DNA from 2 places in the Streptomyces sp. NPDC088554 genome. Region 1 is predicted to be linked to the other one. Evidence: riboswitches for the same ligand, from Rfam matches in the RefSeq annotation. Region 1 holds a riboswitch; the other holds the start of a gene.
What was found. A riboswitch is a leader RNA that binds a small molecule or an ion and turns the genes downstream of it on or off. The one in region 1 is predicted to bind S-adenosylmethionine.
Positions count from the first base shown of each region.

Region 2: it holds a riboswitch for S-adenosylmethionine, as region 1 does, so the genes downstream of both, ACIP8W_RS13655 (aminotransferase class V-fold PLP-dependent enzyme) here and thrC (threonine synthase) in region 1, are expected to answer to the same signal.

Region 1 covers NZ_JBIVMF010000015.1:38,155-45,808, forward strand. Annotated here, with positions in the region: gene ACIP8W_RS18885 (extracellular solute-binding protein) at 1-379, shown strand, start outside; gene ACIP8W_RS18890 (DUF3263 domain-containing protein) at 423-722, shown strand; gene otsB (trehalose-phosphatase) at 806-1,651, shown strand; gene ACIP8W_RS18900 (trehalose-6-phosphate synthase) at 1,723-3,264, opposite strand; gene ACIP8W_RS18905 (hypothetical protein) at 3,325-3,504, opposite strand; gene ACIP8W_RS18910 (glucosyl-3-phosphoglycerate synthase) at 3,561-4,580, opposite strand; SAM riboswitch class I at 4,756-4,882, shown strand; gene thrC (threonine synthase) at 4,900-6,255, shown strand; gene ACIP8W_RS18920 (ubiquitin-like small modifier protein 1) at 6,347-6,622, shown strand; gene ACIP8W_RS18925 (cold-shock protein) at 7,022-7,225, shown strand.
Region 2 covers NZ_JBIVMF010000009.1:199,459-207,112, reverse strand. Annotated here, with positions in the region: gene ACIP8W_RS13665 (rhomboid family intramembrane serine protease) at 1-473, shown strand, start outside; gene ACIP8W_RS13660 (Lrp/AsnC family transcriptional regulator) at 470-751, shown strand; gene ACIP8W_RS13655 (aminotransferase class V-fold PLP-dependent enzyme) at 765-2,180, opposite strand; SAM riboswitch class IV at 2,423-2,540, opposite strand; gene trpD (anthranilate phosphoribosyltransferase) at 2,722-3,786, opposite strand; gene ACIP8W_RS13645 (cytochrome bc complex cytochrome b subunit) at 3,940-5,574, opposite strand; gene ACIP8W_RS13640 (Rieske 2Fe-2S domain-containing protein) at 5,571-6,626, opposite strand; gene ACIP8W_RS13635 (c-type cytochrome) at 6,623-7,432, opposite strand; gene ACIP8W_RS13630 (heme-copper oxidase subunit III) at 7,507-7,654, opposite strand, start outside.

The sequences.
Region 1 (7,654 bases):
CAAGGCCAGGTCGACCATGGGCACCACCGACTGGGTGATGGCCTTCAAGCAGAACAACCACCGCCAGGAGATCGGCCGGTTCCTGGACTTCGCGTTCCAGGACAAGAACGTCCTGAGCTTCGTCGGGCAGTACGACCAGCTGCCGGTGACGTACAGCGCGAGCGAGAAGATGGCCGGCGACGCGAAGTACGCGGATCTGAACAAGTTCCTCGCCACGCTGTCCGCGTCCGAACTCTTCCCGTACGGGAAGAACTCGTGGTCGACCGTGGCCGAGAGCCTGAAGAAGAACATCGGCAAGGCGGTCGAGCCCGGCGGCAGTCCCTCGGGCGTCCTCGGCCAGATCGCGCGTGACGCGGCTGCGGCGGAGGCGTCGGAGTAGCGGGTGGGTTTCGGAGTAGCGCGTGGGTTAGCGTGACATGGCTATGACCGCTTCCGATTCCCCTTCCTCCGCCTCTGACGAGAGTGGTCCGGGCGACGGGGGTGGTCCCGACGACGAGCCCTCGCTCTCCGAACGGGACCGCGCCGTCCTCGCCGTGGAGCGGCGCGGCTGGCCGGGCACCGGCGCCAAGGAACGCGCGATCAGGGAGCAGCTCGGCCTGTCGCCGACGCGCTACTACCAGCTGCTGAGCGCGCTGCTCGACGACCCGCTGGCCCTGGCGCACGACCCGGTGACGGTGAACAGACTGCGCCGGGTCAGGGACGCGCGCAGAGAGCGCAGATGAAGGGCGGGGGTGTGCGCGCCGGTGGTGCCCTGTTGTCCTCCGTACGCCCTCCGCGGGCGCTGATACGCCGTTAAGGTCGGAGTATGGGCAGCAATCCGCACCCCCTTCCCGCGCATCCGACCACCCCCGCCGGCGTCGATGGCCTGGCCGCGCTTCTGGCCCGGCCCGACAAGGCCGTCGTGGCCCTCGACTTCGACGGCACCCTCGCCGAGATCGTCCCCGACCCCGAACAGGCCCGCGCCCACCCGCGCGCCGTCCCGGCGCTGGCCGCGCTGGCACCGTATGTCGCGTCGGTCGCGGTGATCACCGGCCGCCCGGCCGGAGTGGCGGTACGGTACGGCGGCTTCGCCGGTGTGCCGGGCCTGGAGCACCTGGTGGTCCTCGGCCATTACGGCGCCGAGCGCTGGGACGCGGTCTCCGGCACCGTACGCGCCCCCGCCCCGCACGAGGGCGTCGCCGCCGTCCGCGCCGAACTCCCCGGATTCCTCGACCGGTTCGGCGCCTGGCGCGGCACCTGGATAGAGGAGAAGGGCCGGGCCGTCGCGGTCCACACCCGCCGCGCGGGCGACCCACAGGCCGCCTTCGAGGCCCTGCGCGACCCGCTGAACGAGCTGGCAGCCCGCCACGGCCTGATCGTCGAGCCCGGCCGACTGGTCCTGGAGCTGCGGCCGCCCGGCATGGACAAGGGCGTCGCGCTGAGCGAGTACGTACGCGAGACGGGCGCCGAAACGGTCCTCTACGCGGGCGACGACCTGGGCGACCTGCCCGCCTACGCGGCGGTGGAGAAACTCCGCTCGGACGGCCACCCCGGCCTTCTCGTGTGCAGCGGTTCGGAAGTCCCGGAACTCGCCGAACGCGCCGACCTCCTCCTGCCGGGCCCGGCGGCGGTGGTCGACTTCCTGGCGGCGGTGGCCGCGCGCCTGGGCTGAGCGGCCGGGCCGCGCGGCTGCGGGGGACCGGCTCCCGCGCCGCGCGCCCGGGGTGGGCGGAGCGCGACCGGTCAGGCCCGCTGCAGCGCCTCCAGCTGGTCCAGGAACCACCGCTGCGGCGGCAGCGCCGTCGCCGCCGCGCTCAGGCGTTTGGCGCGTTCCAGGCGGTCGCCCTCGGGCAGGGTCAGGGCCTCGTGCAGGGCGGCGGCGGTGGCGTTGATGTCGTACGGGTTCACCACGAGGGCGTCCTCGCCCAGCTCCTCGTACGCGCCCGCCTCCCGCGACAGCACCAGCGCGGCGCCGCGCTCGGAGAGGACGGGGATCTCCTTCGCCACCAGGTTCATCCCGTCGCGGATGGGGTTGACGAGGGCGACGTCCGCCAGCCGGTAGGCGGCCAGCGAGCGGGCGAAGTCGTCGCGGACATGGAGGACGACCGGGGTCCAGTCGTCCGTACCGAACTCGGCGTTGACCTCCTCCGCGACCCGCTGGACCTCCGCCGTGTAGTCGCGGTAGACCGCCAGGTCCTGGCGGGAGGGGTAGGCGAAGGCGACATGGACGACGCGCCCGCGCCATTCGGGGTGCTCGGCCAGCAGCAGCCGGTAGGAGAACAGACCGCGGACGATGTTCTTCGACAGCTCCGTGCGGTCCACCCGGACGATCGTCTTCCGCTCCGTCCCGTCCGGCGCCCGGCCGATCTGCTCGCGCAGCGTCACCATGCGCTCGGCCACGTCCGGCCGGTGCGCGCGCTCGCGCAGGAAGCCGGCGTCGGCGCCCAGCCCGTGCACCCCGAGCGTGGTGCGCATCCGATTCGGTCCCGTCCGGGGATGGAGGATGTGCGGCTCCTCGCCCTCCGGCCGGTACGACACGAAGTCGTAGCGGCCCAGCACCGACGCGGCACACGTCTGGAAGGCCCCCGCCCACCGATGGGTCAGGAACCCCAGCCGGTCCGCGCCGAGCATCCCCCGCAGCAGCTGCTCGGCGATGTCGTCCGGCAGCATCCGGAAGTATGCGTACGGCGCCCACGGGGTGTGCGAGAAGTGCCCGATCCGCAGATCGGGGCGGAGCTCCCGGAGCATCCCCGGCACCAGCGCCAGGTGGTAGTCCTGGACGAGGACGGCCGCGCCGTCCGCCGCCTCGTCGGCCAGGGCCTCGGCGAAGGCGCGGTTGTACGTCTCGTACGACGCCCACTGCGCGCGGAACTCCGGGCCGAAGGACGGCTCCAGCGGGGTCTGGTAGAGCAGATGGTGGACGAACCAGAGCGTGGAGTTGGCGACGCCGTTGTACGCGTCCGCGTACACCCCGGGGTCGATCCCGAGCATGCGGACGCGCCGGCCACCCGTGTCGGCCGGGTCGAGGCGGCCTTCCGTACGCCGCACGGCCTCCCGGTCACCGTCCCCGAGCGCCGCGCAGACCCACACGGCGTCCGCGTCCGAGTCGATGGCCGACAGCCCGGACACCAGCCCGCCACCACCGCGCCGCGCCTCCAGCTCGCCGTCGGCCCGCAGGGTGTACGAGACGGGGCCGCGGTTGGACGCGACGAGGACCCGCGCGGGGTTCGCGTGCGCTGTGGATCCTTCGGACTGCTCGGACTGCTCGGACTGATCGGAGGCCATGTGCCGAAACCTAGCCCGTCAGGGAAACGCTCAAACGTACGGGCGTATCTACGCCAACTCTCAGTCGCGGCGCCCGCGCGTGGCGGCCAGCGCGACTGCCCCCGCCCCCGTCAGCGCCAGTGCCACCCCGCCCAGCAGCCACAACCGCTCGGCGGTCGAGCCGGTGTGCGCGAGCTGTCCGTAGGGGTGCCCGTGCGCGTCCGCCAGTGTTTCCAGTGTTCCGATCAGCTGCTGCCGCACAACAGAAAATGGGTGCATAAGGCATTAATTTAGACAGCTGATCCGAAAATGTGCTGTTACGCCGCGCGGCCTGCCGTGTACTCCGCGATCTCCCGCATCGGCGGCCGCTCCTCCGTGTCCACGGCATGCGTACGCGGTACGAAACCATCGGCGCCCCGCTCGAACTGGGTCAGCAGCGGCCGTACCAGATGCCCCCGCGAGAGCCGTAGCTGCGCCGTACGGTAGATCGCCGCCGCCATCCGCCCCAGCGCCCGGTCGTCCTGGTGGCGGTGGAGCCGTACCCCCACATCGACCTGCGCCAGCGCGTCGAGGCCGACCGTGTGCAGCGCGTCCACCAGCAGGCCCAGCTCCACGCCGTACCCGACCGGGAACGGCAGCCGCTCCAGCAGCGACCGCCGCGCCGCGTACTCACCGCCCAGCGGCTGGACGAAGCCGGCCAGCCGGGGCCAGTGCAGATTCAGCAGCGGGCGCGCGACCAGCTCTGTCACCCGCCCGCCCTGGCCACCCGCGCCCGCGCCTCCGTCCACGTCCGCGCCTTTGCCCAGCGGGCGGTCGTACATCGCCTTGACGAACTGCACCTCGGGCTCGGTGAGCAGCGGGCCCACGGTCCCGGAGACGAAGTCCGCAGAGAACTCCCGCAGGTCGGCGTCCACGAAACACACGATGTCGCCGCTCGTCACCAGCAGCGACCGCCACAGCACCTCGCCCTTGCCGGGGAGCGCGGGCAGCCGCGGAAGTATCGCGTCCCGGTGCACCACCCGCGCGCCCGCGGCGGCGGCGACCTCGGCCGTACGGTCGGTGGAGCCGGAGTCGATCACCACCAGCTCGTCGACCAGCGGCACCGGCCCCGCGCCCGGCCCTGCCGCCGCGCCGGCCGTTCCCGGCTCTGTCCTCGCCATCAGTTCCCGCCGGATCACCGAGACGATCTCGCCGACCGTCTCCTCCTCGTTCAGCGCCGGAAGCACCACGCTCACCGTGGTGCCGCGCGCGGCTTTCGCCGCCAGCAACCGGGCGGGCGTACGGTCGGCAGCTGACCAGGAACGCCTGGTCAGCCAGCGGTCCACCTCTTCCAGCACGTTCGGTACTCCCTGGGCTGATCCATAGAACCGCGATACATGTGATCCATCTCGCGGTGCGGACGACTATCTCAACGGTCCGCGCCTTCGGTTACAGTCTTGAACAACACCGATGACCACCGCATGCCGGGGTCCGTGGTGACAAACGCGCCGGACCCCGGGTCCGGCGCCATAGCGCTCATCCAGAGGGACAGAGGGAACGGCCCGTTGAAGTCCCGGCAACCCTCCCGCCGACCGCGAGGTCAGGTGGGGAAGGTGCCAATTCCGTCTTGTGGCGAAGTACGCCGCGAGGAAGATGAGGAGAAAGGGCCTCGCCATCATGGCTGTGCAGACCGTCCGGACGAATGACGGCAAGAGCGGTACCGACGCCGCGGAAACTTCCGGCATCGCGGAGACCGCCGCGAAGATCTCCATCGATCTCGGACCCGCCGCCGCGCTTTCCTGCCGCGAATGCGGAGAGCGTTTCGACCTCGGGCCGATCTTCGCCTGTGCGAGCTGTTTCGGGCCGCTCGAAGTCGCGTACGACCTGCCGAGCGGCACCCCTGACGAGCTGAAGAAGCGCATCGCGGAGGGCCCGAACAACATCTGGCGTTACGCGCCGCTGCTGCCCGTCCCCGCCGATGTGGCCACCAAGCCCAACATCAACCCCGGCTTCACCAAGCTGGTCAAGGCCGACAACCTCGCCCGCGAGCTGGGCGTCACCGGCGATCTGCACATCAAGGACGACTCCGGGAACCCGACGCACTCCTTCAAGGACCGCGTCGTCGCCATCGCCGTCGAGGCCGCCCGCGCCTTCGGCTTCACCACCCTCTCCTGCTCCTCCACCGGCAACCTCGCGGGAGCGGTCGGCGCCGCCGCCGCCCGCGCCGGCTTCCGCTCCTGCGTGTTCATCCCGCACGACCTGGAGCAGGGCAAGGTCGTCATGGCGGCCGTGTACGGCGGTGAACTGGTCGGTATCGAGGGCAATTACGACGACGTCAACCGCTTCTGCTCCGAACTGATCGGCGACCCGCTCGGCGAGGGCTGGGGCTTCGTCAACGTCAACCTCCGCCCGTACTACGGCGAGGGCTCCAAGACGCTCGCGTACGAGATCTGCGAGCAGCTCGGCTGGGAGCTGCCCGACCAGCTCGTCATCCCGATCGCCTCCGGATCGCAGCTCACGAAGATCGACAAGGGGCTCCAGGAGCTGATCAAGCTGGGCCTGGTCGAGGACAGGCCGTACAAGATCTTCGGCGCCCAGGCCGAGGGCTGCTCGCCGGTGTCCGCCGCCTTCAAGGCCGGCCACGACGTCGTACGCCCGCAGAAGCCGGACACCATCGCCAAGTCCCTGGCGATCGGCAACCCGGCGGACGGCCCGTACGTCCTGGACATCGCCCGTCGTACCGGCGGAGCGGTCGAGGACGTCAACGACGAGCAGATCGTCGACGCGATCAAGCTGCTGGCGCGCACCGAGGGGATCTTCGCGGAGACGGCGGGCGGGGTGACCGTCGGCGTGACGAAGAAGCTCATCGAGGCCGGTCTCCTCGACCCGACCCTCACCACCGTGGTCCTGAACACCGGCGACGGCCTCAAGACCCTGGACGCCGTGGCACCCACGACCGGGCCGACGGCGACGATCAGGCCGAGCCTCGAAGCGTTCCGCGCGGCGGGCCTGGCGAGCGACGCGGCGAGCTGACCCGGCTCCCGCCCGGTCCGGCTCTCCTCCCCTCGCCGATCTTCCACCTCTCCTTCGTCGATCTTCCTTCCCTTCCCGGAAAGGCACCCTCATGAGCGTCAAGGTCCGTATCCCCACCATCCTCCGCACCTACACGGGTGGCCAGGCAGAAGTCCCGGCGGAGGGCGCGACGCTTTCCGAGGTCATCCAGTCCCTGGAGACCAACCACCCGGGCATCGCCGCCCGCGTCCTGGACGACCAGGGCAAGCTGCGGCGCTTCGTCAACGTGTACGTCAACGACGACGACGTCCGCTTCGAACAGGGCCTGGAGACCGCGACCCCCGCCGGCGCCGGCATCTCGATCATCCCGGCGGTCGCGGGCGGCTGAGTCGCGCAAATCTTCGTACGAGCGTGATCGGAATGGCCCTCTCCGGGAAAACGGAGGGGGCCATTCTGAATGATTGAGCACGCTAGAGTGGGGGAACGCCCCTCCTTTTTCGGCGCCGCTCCGATGTCACTCGCTCCCGAGCGCATACGAGAACGCGACAACATGGGGCTCGACTCCAGGTGTCGTTTGTGCGGTACGTGGCCTTTGTCCGGCCCGACTTGCCCTGGATCGCTGCGAATTCAACGCTATGCGTGTTCGGCCACGCCTTCGGCCACGGCCAGATTTCTCGTCCGATTGACCTGTTGCAGAGGGCAGTTGGGCAGATACATTCAGCCGCGGTCGACGCGTTCCGGCGCGAAGTGTGGCCCCGTGCAAGGGCCAGTAATAGGGGAGTTAGGCATGGCTCAGGGCACCGTCAAGTGGTTCAACGCGGAGAAGGGCTACGGCTTCATCGCGGTAGACGGTGGTGCGGATGTATTCGTCCACTACAGCGCGATTCAGATGGACGGTTACCGCACCCTTGAAGAAGGTCAGCGAGTGGAGTTCGAGATCTCGCAGGGCCAGAAGGGTCCGCAGGCGGACATGGTCAAGCTCGCCGTCTGATTCCGGCGCGATCGGCCACCGACGCACTCACACGCGTACTCATGCTCACGCACGAGGGGTCCGCGTCCCGCACCTGGGACGCGGGCCCTCGTGCGTCGCGGGTGCGGTGCCCGGTGCGGTGGTCCCTCGCGGAGGGGCGACGCCCGCCACCCCTCAAGGACGCCCTTCGGGCGCTTGCGCCCACCCGTCGCCCGGCCACCACCCCCCCAAGGATGCCCTTCGGGCGCTTGCACTCTCGGGGGTCGAGTGCTAATTATTGGCGTTAGCACTCTGCAGGTGAGAGTGACAACTTAAGGACCGGGTCGGTGAGGCCCGAAGAGCCGATGGGGCAAGGAACCAGCGGCTCTCAGGCCGTCCGTCGCGGGCGCCAGCGCGGTCCGGAGCAATCCTTCCCCCAAGCTCGCAGCGTGCGTTCGAGGCGGGGGAGAC
Region 2 (7,654 bases), on a different contig from region 1:
GAAGCTGGCTGCACCTGCTGGGGAACATGCTCTTCCTGTACGTCTTCGGCGCGATGGCCGAGGAGCGGATGGGCCGGATCCGGTTCCTGCTCTTCTATCTCGCCGTCGGCGCTCTCGCGCTGTCCGGCTACGCCGTCGCGAACGCCGCCTCCGACCAGACCCTCGTGGGCGCCTCCGGCGCGATCTCGGGGGTGCTCGGCGCCTTTCTCCATCTCTTCCCCCGGGCCAGGGTCACCAGCCTCTTCCCGTTCCTGTTCTTCCTGCCGCTGCGTTTCCCGGCCTGGATCGTGCTGGTCTTCTGGTTCACGCTCCAGTGGCTGGCCGCGCGCGGCGCGGAGCCGGGCCCCGGAGTTGCCTATCTGGCCCATCTGGTGGGCTTCGGCGCCGGTTTCCTCTACGCCTGGGGGCGGTACTGGCGTACCGATACAGTGAGAGCCACAACCGGGGCCACCGAGGGAGAACGCCAACCGTGATCACCGCGATCGTGCTCATCAAGACCAGCGTCGACCGGATCCCCGAGATCGCCGAGTCGATCGCCGCGCTGGACAGCGTCAGCGAGGTCTTCTCCGTGACGGGTACGTACGACCTGATCGCCATGGTCCGCGTCGCCGGGCACGACGATCTGGCCGATGTCATCCCCGGCGCGATCAGCAAGATCCCGGGCGTCGAGGCCACGGACACGCATGTGGCGTTCCGTACGTACTCGCAGCACGACCTGGAAGCGGCCTTCGCCATCGGCCTCGACGCCTGACGCGTATCAGGCCCTACGCCGCGCCACCGTCCCGGTCCGGTACGCAACGGCCGTCCTCCGTGCGGTAGTTCCACCGCGCGCCGTCGCTCACCAGCTCCTGTACGGCATGGACGAACCGCTCCACGTGCTCGTCGGGCGTCCCCGCCCCGAAGCTGACCCGGATCGCGTTCAGCGAACTCTCCCCCGGCTCCGCCTCCGGGGCGCCGCACTCCCCCGGGTCGCGCGGGTCGCTGCCCAGCAGCGTGCGCACCAGCGGGTGGGCGCAGAACAGGCCGTCGCGTACGCCGATGCCGTACTCCGCCGAGAGGGCGGCGGCGAAGTGCGAGCTGTTCCATCCCTCGACCACGAAGGACAGCACCCCGACCCGTGGCGCGTCGTCGCCGAAGAGCGAGAGCACCCGCACCTCGGGCACCTCGGCCAGGCCCTCGCGCACCCGCGCGACCAGCCGCCGCTCGCGCGCGGCCAGTGCGTCGAAACCGGCCTCGGCCAGCGCCTTGCAGGCCGAGGCGATGGCGTACACCCCGATGACATTGGGCGAACCGGCCTCGTGGCGGGCCGCCGTGGTGTGCCAGTCGACGTCCACCCCGCCGTCCGCCCGGCGCGCGACCTTGCGGCTGGCGCCGCCGCCCGCGAGATACGGCTCGGCGGCCTGGAGCCAGTCGGCGCGGCCCGCGAGCACCCCGGAGCCGAAGGGCGCGTACAGCTTGTGCCCGGAGAAGGCGATCCAGTCGACGTCCAGCTCGGCGATGTCCACGGCGTGATGCGGTACGAGCTGGGCGGCGTCCAGCACGATCCGGGCGCCGTGCGCGTGCGCGGCGGCGGCCAGTTCCCGTACGGGCCACAGCTCACCGGTCACATTGGACGCACCCGTCACACAGACCAGCGCCGGCCCCTGCGGGTCGCGTGAGGCGAGCGCGCGCTCCAGTGTGGCGACGGCCGCGGCCGGGGTGCGGGGGGCGTTCAGATAGGTCACGCGGGCGTCCCGCCAGGGCAGCAGGGAGGCGTGGTGCTCCGTCTCGAAGACGAAGACCTGGCAGCCGTCCGGGATCGCGGCGGCGAGCAGATTCAGCGAGTCCGTGGTCGAGCGGGTGAAGACCACCTGGTCGTCCGGGCGGCAGCCGAGGAACTCGGCGACCGTACGGCGGCTGTTCTCGAACAGGTCGGTGGAGAGCTGCGACAGATACCCGGCCCCCCGGTGCACGCTGCCGTAGTACGGGGCGTACGCGGCGATGTCGTCCCACACCCGCTGGAGCGCCGGGGCGCTGGCCGCGTAGTCCAGCGCGGCGTAACTGACCTCGCCGCCGGTCACGAGCGGCACGGTCACGTCCCGGCCGAGCACCGGCAGCGGGGCGGCACAGGCGGGGTCGTCGGACGGCGCGACGGAGGGGGCGGCGGACGAGGTGGCGGTGGCGTTCGGGTATGCGGACATGGCGTTATCTCCCGGCAGGACACGTGGAAACGGCTTCAAGGACCCGCGGGCGGGCACGGCGGAGCCGTGACACGGCGCGGGGGATACCTCGACACGCGGAGATCGCTGGGGATCAGGGGAATACCGGAGATCACGGGGGACCGCCGCGCGGAGGGTGTTGAAGAGGGGGCCTGAAAGCCCTAACGCATTCGCTTGCTCACGAGACTGCTCCCTTGAGGACCAGGACCCCAAAGGTGGCAAGGGGTCCGCGCTTGCCGCAGACCTCGCTGCCTACGGCCTGGTCTTCACCCGGGGCACCCCGCCACGGACGGAGGGTTGCCGGACAGCGAGCCGGGGCCTAAATCGCTGTCACTCATGACCTTGGGCGAGAGTATGGCACAGGGCGCCGGGCGCCCCAAGAGATGTCCGCCATGCGGGACGGAAGGGACGGGAGGGGGCAGGAAAGGCGGGCCGGACCGGCAGGACGGGCAGGAACCCAACCCGACGCCCCACCCGGCTCGACCCCACCCGGCTCGACCCGCCCCTCCCCCGTCTCACCCGCTCAGGCGTTGCTCGCCGCCACCCAGCGCGACAGCGCCCGCGCCGCCGCCCCCGAGTCGATCGACTCCGCGGCCCGCGCGATCCCCGCCGTCAGCTGCTCCTCCAGCGAGCCCGCGGCCGGGTCCAGCGCCACCAGCGCCGCCGCCGAGTTGAGCAGCACGGCGTCCCGTACGGGTCCGGTCTCGCCGCCCAGCAACCGGCGGGCGACATCGGCGTTGTACGAGGCGTCCGCGCCTCGCAGCGCCTCCACGGGCACCAGCGGCAGCCCCACGTCCCTGGGGTCGAAGGGCCGCTCGGCGACCCCGCCGTCCCGTACGACCCAGACCCGGGACGTCGCGGTGGTCGTCAGCTCGTCGAGCCCGTCGTCACCCCGGAAGACCAGCGCGGAGTTGCCCCGCTCGGCCAGCACCCCGGCCACGATCGGCGCCATCCGGAGGTCCGCCACGCCCACGGCCTGGGCGCGGACCCGGGCCGGGTTGGTGAGCGGGCCGAGGATGTTGAACGTGGTCTGGGCACCCAGCTCCCGGCGGGCCTTGGCCGCGTACCGCAGCGCGGGGTGGAACTTCACCGCGAAGCAGAAGGTGATGCCCGCCTCCTCGGCGACCTCCGCGACCCGTCGCGGTGTCAGCTCCAAATTGACGCCGAGCTTCTCCAGTACGTCCGAGGCACCGCTCGCCGACGACGAGGCGCGGTTGCCGTGCTTGACGACCTTCGCGCCGGTCCCCGCGAGGACGATCGCGGACATGGTGGAGATGTTGACGGTCTTGGCGAGATCGCCGCCGGTGCCGACGATGTCGACCGTACGGCCGGGCACCTCGATCGTGTTGGCGTGCGCGTACATGGCGCGCACCAGCCCGGTGACCTCCTCGACGGTCTCGCCCTTGGCACGCAGCGCGACCGCGAACCCGGCGATCTGCACATCGGTGGCCTCGCCGCTCATGATGCGGTCCATGGCCCAGGCCGTGTCCCCGGTGTTCAGATCCTCGCCGCGCAGCAGGCGGTTCAGCACACCCGGCCAGGTGCGGCCCGCCACGGTGTCGCCTCCGACGGGGGTAACAGCGCTCATCGCTCGCTCCTGGGGTCCGGGACGGTACACGGGCCCGCCTGGGCCCGGGTCAACCCTATCGGGCCCGGAAACGCCGGGGGCCCCGGCCGGTTCCCTGGTGGGAGACCGGGCCGGGGCCCTCGGTGGTGGCGACCTGGAAAGGCCGGGCGGGGATCAGTGGTGGCCGTGGCCGCTGCTGATCTCCTTGTACTCCTCGGCGGTGGGCTTGGGGATCTGGTTGCCCTCCCCGTAGTAGCCCTTGCTGAGCTTGACCCTGAGCTTCTCGACCGGCGACACCTTGCGGCGTACCCCGTTCTCGTCGACCTCGGGACCCAGCTCCGCGGGCCGGTACTGCTCGTGCGCGGTGAGCGTGTGCAGGGCCTCCTGGTCCAGCGGGGCGTGCACCTCGATGAACTCTCCGTGCGGCAGCCGCTTGATGATGCCGGACTCGCGTCCGTGCAGCACCTTCTCCGCGTCGCGCCGCTGGAGGCCGATGCAGATCCGCTTGGTGATGATGAAGGTGACGACCGGGACGACGAAGAAGCCGATGCGCACGAACCAGGTGATCGAGTTGATCGACAGATGGAAGTGCGTCGCCCACAGGTCGTTTCCGCCGCCGACCAGGAGGACGAAGTACCAGGCCAGCCAGGCCACACCGAAGGCGGTGCGGGTCGGGGCGTTGCGCGGGCGGTCCAGGATGTGGTGCTCGCGCTTGTCGCCGGTGACCCAGGCCTCGATGAACGGGTAGACCGCGATCGAGCCGAGGACCAGGCCGAGGACCATCAGCGGGATGAACACACCCAGGACGAGCGTGTGTCCCGCGAAGTTGATCTCCCAGCCGGGCATGGCCCGGATGAGGCCCTCGGGCGCTCCCATGTACCAGTCGGGCTGGGCTCCGGTGGAGACCTGGTCCGCGCGGTACGGGCCGAGCGCCCAGATCGGGTTGATCGTCGCGATGGCCGAGACGATCGAGATCAGCCCGAAGACCAGGAAGAAGAAGCCTCCGGCCTTGGCCATGTAGACCGGCAGCAGCGGCATGCCCACGACGTTGTTGTTGGTCCGGCCGGGACCCGCGAACTGCGTGTGCTTGTGGTAGAAGACCAGGATCAGGTGGGCCACGACCAGCCCGAGCATGATGCCGGGCAGCAGCAGGATGTGGACCGAGTAGAACCGGGCCACGAAGTCGGTGCCCGGGAACTCCCCGCCGAACAGGAACATCGAGATGTACGTACCGACGATCGGCACGGACAGGATCGCGCCCTGCGTGAAGCGGACACCGGTGCCGGAGAGCAGGTCGTCCGGGAGCGAGTAACCGGTGAACCCGGTGAACATGCCCAGGACGAACAGCAGGAAGCCGAACAGCCAGTTGACCTCGCGCGGCTTGCGGAAGGCGCCCGTGAAGAAGACGCGCATCATGTGGACCATCATGGCCGCGAGGAAGATCAGCGCCGCCCAGTGGTGGATCTGCCGGATGAGCAGACCGCCACGGACGTCGAAGCTGATGTCGAGTGTCGAGGCGTACGCCTCCGACATCAGCACGCCCTGGAGCGGGACGTAACTGCCGTGGTACTCCACCTCGTTCATCGACGGGTGGAAGAACAGCGTCAGATACACACCCGTGAGGATGATGATGATGAAGCTGTAGAGGCAGATCTCACCGAGCATGAAGGACCAGTGGTCCGGGAAGATCTTGCGCATGTTGGCCTTGGCGAGGGAGTAGATCCCCAGCCGGCCGTCCGCCCAGTCGGCGACCCGCTCGCCCGCGGGCGCTTTGCGGTTCTTGTCGTCCGTGACAGTGCTGGTACTCATCCGCGCTCCCAGAAGGCAGGGCCGACGGGCTCGTCGAAGTCGCCGAGCGCCTCAAGGTTTCCGGCGGCGTTCACACCGATCCGCAGCTGCGGAAGGGCGTGACCGGCCGGGCCGAAGATGACGCGGGCGCCGTCGGAGAGGTCGAAGGTGGACTGGTGGCACGGGCAGAGCACATGGTGCGTCTGCTGCTCGTAGAGGCTGATCGGGCAGCCGACATGCGTGCAGATCTTGGAGAACGCCACGATGCCCTGGTGGGACCAGTCGAGTTCGCGCTTGTCCTTGATCTCGTCCGGCTGGATACGGACGATCATCAGGGCCGCCTTGGCGATCTCCCGCTGGAAGTCCTCGCTGTGCTCCTCCAGCCCCTCGGGCATGGCGAAGGTCAGCGAGCCCACGACGACGTCCTCGGGACGCAGCGGCTCGTGGGTGTTCATGTTGATCAGCTCTTTGCCCTTGGCCCAGAGCGTCGTACGGAGCTTGTTCTCGGGCAGCGGGCCCAGCTCGCGCAGGAGCACCACACCGGAGAGCGGCACCAGCGCCAGCGCGCCGAACATCGTGTTGCGGATCAGCTTGCGCCGGCCGAAGCCGGACTCGGCCGCACCCGCCGCGAAGTCCGCCAGGACCTTCGCCTTGACCTCGGGCGTCGCCTCGATCGGGTGACGCTCGTCGGCGACCTCCACGTCCGACATCAGCGTACGGGCCCAGTGGACCGCGCCCGCGCCGATGCAGAACAGGGCGATGCCCAGGGTCAGCCCCAGCGAGAAGTGCAGGATGCTGACGTGCCCGAACGGGAAGATGAAGACGCTCTTGTCGACCGGGAACACCACGAACGAGACGATGAACGCCACGGTCGCCGCCATCGACAGCAGGAACATGAAGGCGACCGCGCGCTCGGACCGCTTGGCCGCGCGCTCGTCGATGTCCTGGATACGCGGCTGGTGCGCCGGCAGGCCCGGGTCCGCGAACGGATCGTCCTTCAGCCCCACCGCACCGTGCGCGGCGTCCTGCTCTCTCGGCAGGCTCTCTACTGATTTCTCTTCTTGGCTACTCATGACTTCTTGGCCTTAGCGGTGTGGGCAGCGACCCAGACGGCAGCCGCGATCAGAACACCGAGGCCGAAGATCCAGGCGAACAGTCCCTCGCTGACGGGGCCGAGGCCGCCCAGCTGGAGGCCGCCAGGGCTCTCGGTCTCGTCCCCGTTCACCGCCTTGACGTAGGCGATGATGTCCTTCTTCTGCTGCTCCGGCATGGTGGAGTCGGGGAAGGAGGGCATGTTCTGCGGGCCGGTCTGCATGGCCTCGTAGATGTGCTTGGGGTCCACGCCCTCAAGGCTCGGTGCGGTCTTGCCGTGGGTCAGCGCACCACCCTCACCGGTGAAGTTGTGGCACTGGGTGCAGTTGGTACGGAACAGCTCGCCACCCTTGGCGATGTCCGCGCCGGAGGGGCTGTACTGCTTCGCGGTCGGTGTGATCGGGCCGGCGCCGAGGGAGGCTACGTACGCGGCGAGCTGGTCGGTCTGCGCCTGCGAGTAGATGACCTTCTTCTTCGGCACCTGCGCGCCGGGCTGCTGTGCCGGCATACGGCCGGTGCCGACCTGGAAGTCCACGGCGGCCGAGCCCACGCCGACGAGGCTGGGGCCGTCAGAGGATCCCTGCCCGCCGGTTCCGTGGCAGCTGGCGCAGCCGACGGAGTAGAGCTTCTTGCCCTCCTCGATGGCGAGGGACTGGGCGGTGTCATCAGCCTGCGCCTTGCCCGCGGGCGCGAACGCGGTGTACAGCCCCCCGGTGGCCGCCAGCGCGAGGAGTAGGACGACGACCGCCGCCAGCGGATGGCGTCGTCGTGCGGAGAGCTTTTTCACGGATTACCCCGGTGTCAGGATCTTCTGCGTCGGTGCTTCTGGACTGTGTACGCGTCGGGCGCGTTGCCCGGCGACTACTTGATCAAGTAGATCGTGGCGAAAAGGCCGATCCAGACGACATCGACGAAGTGCCAGTAATAGGACACGACGATGGCTGCGGTCGCCTGCTCGTGGGTGAATCGCTTGGCCGCGTAGGTCCTGCCCAGTACGAACAGGAACGCG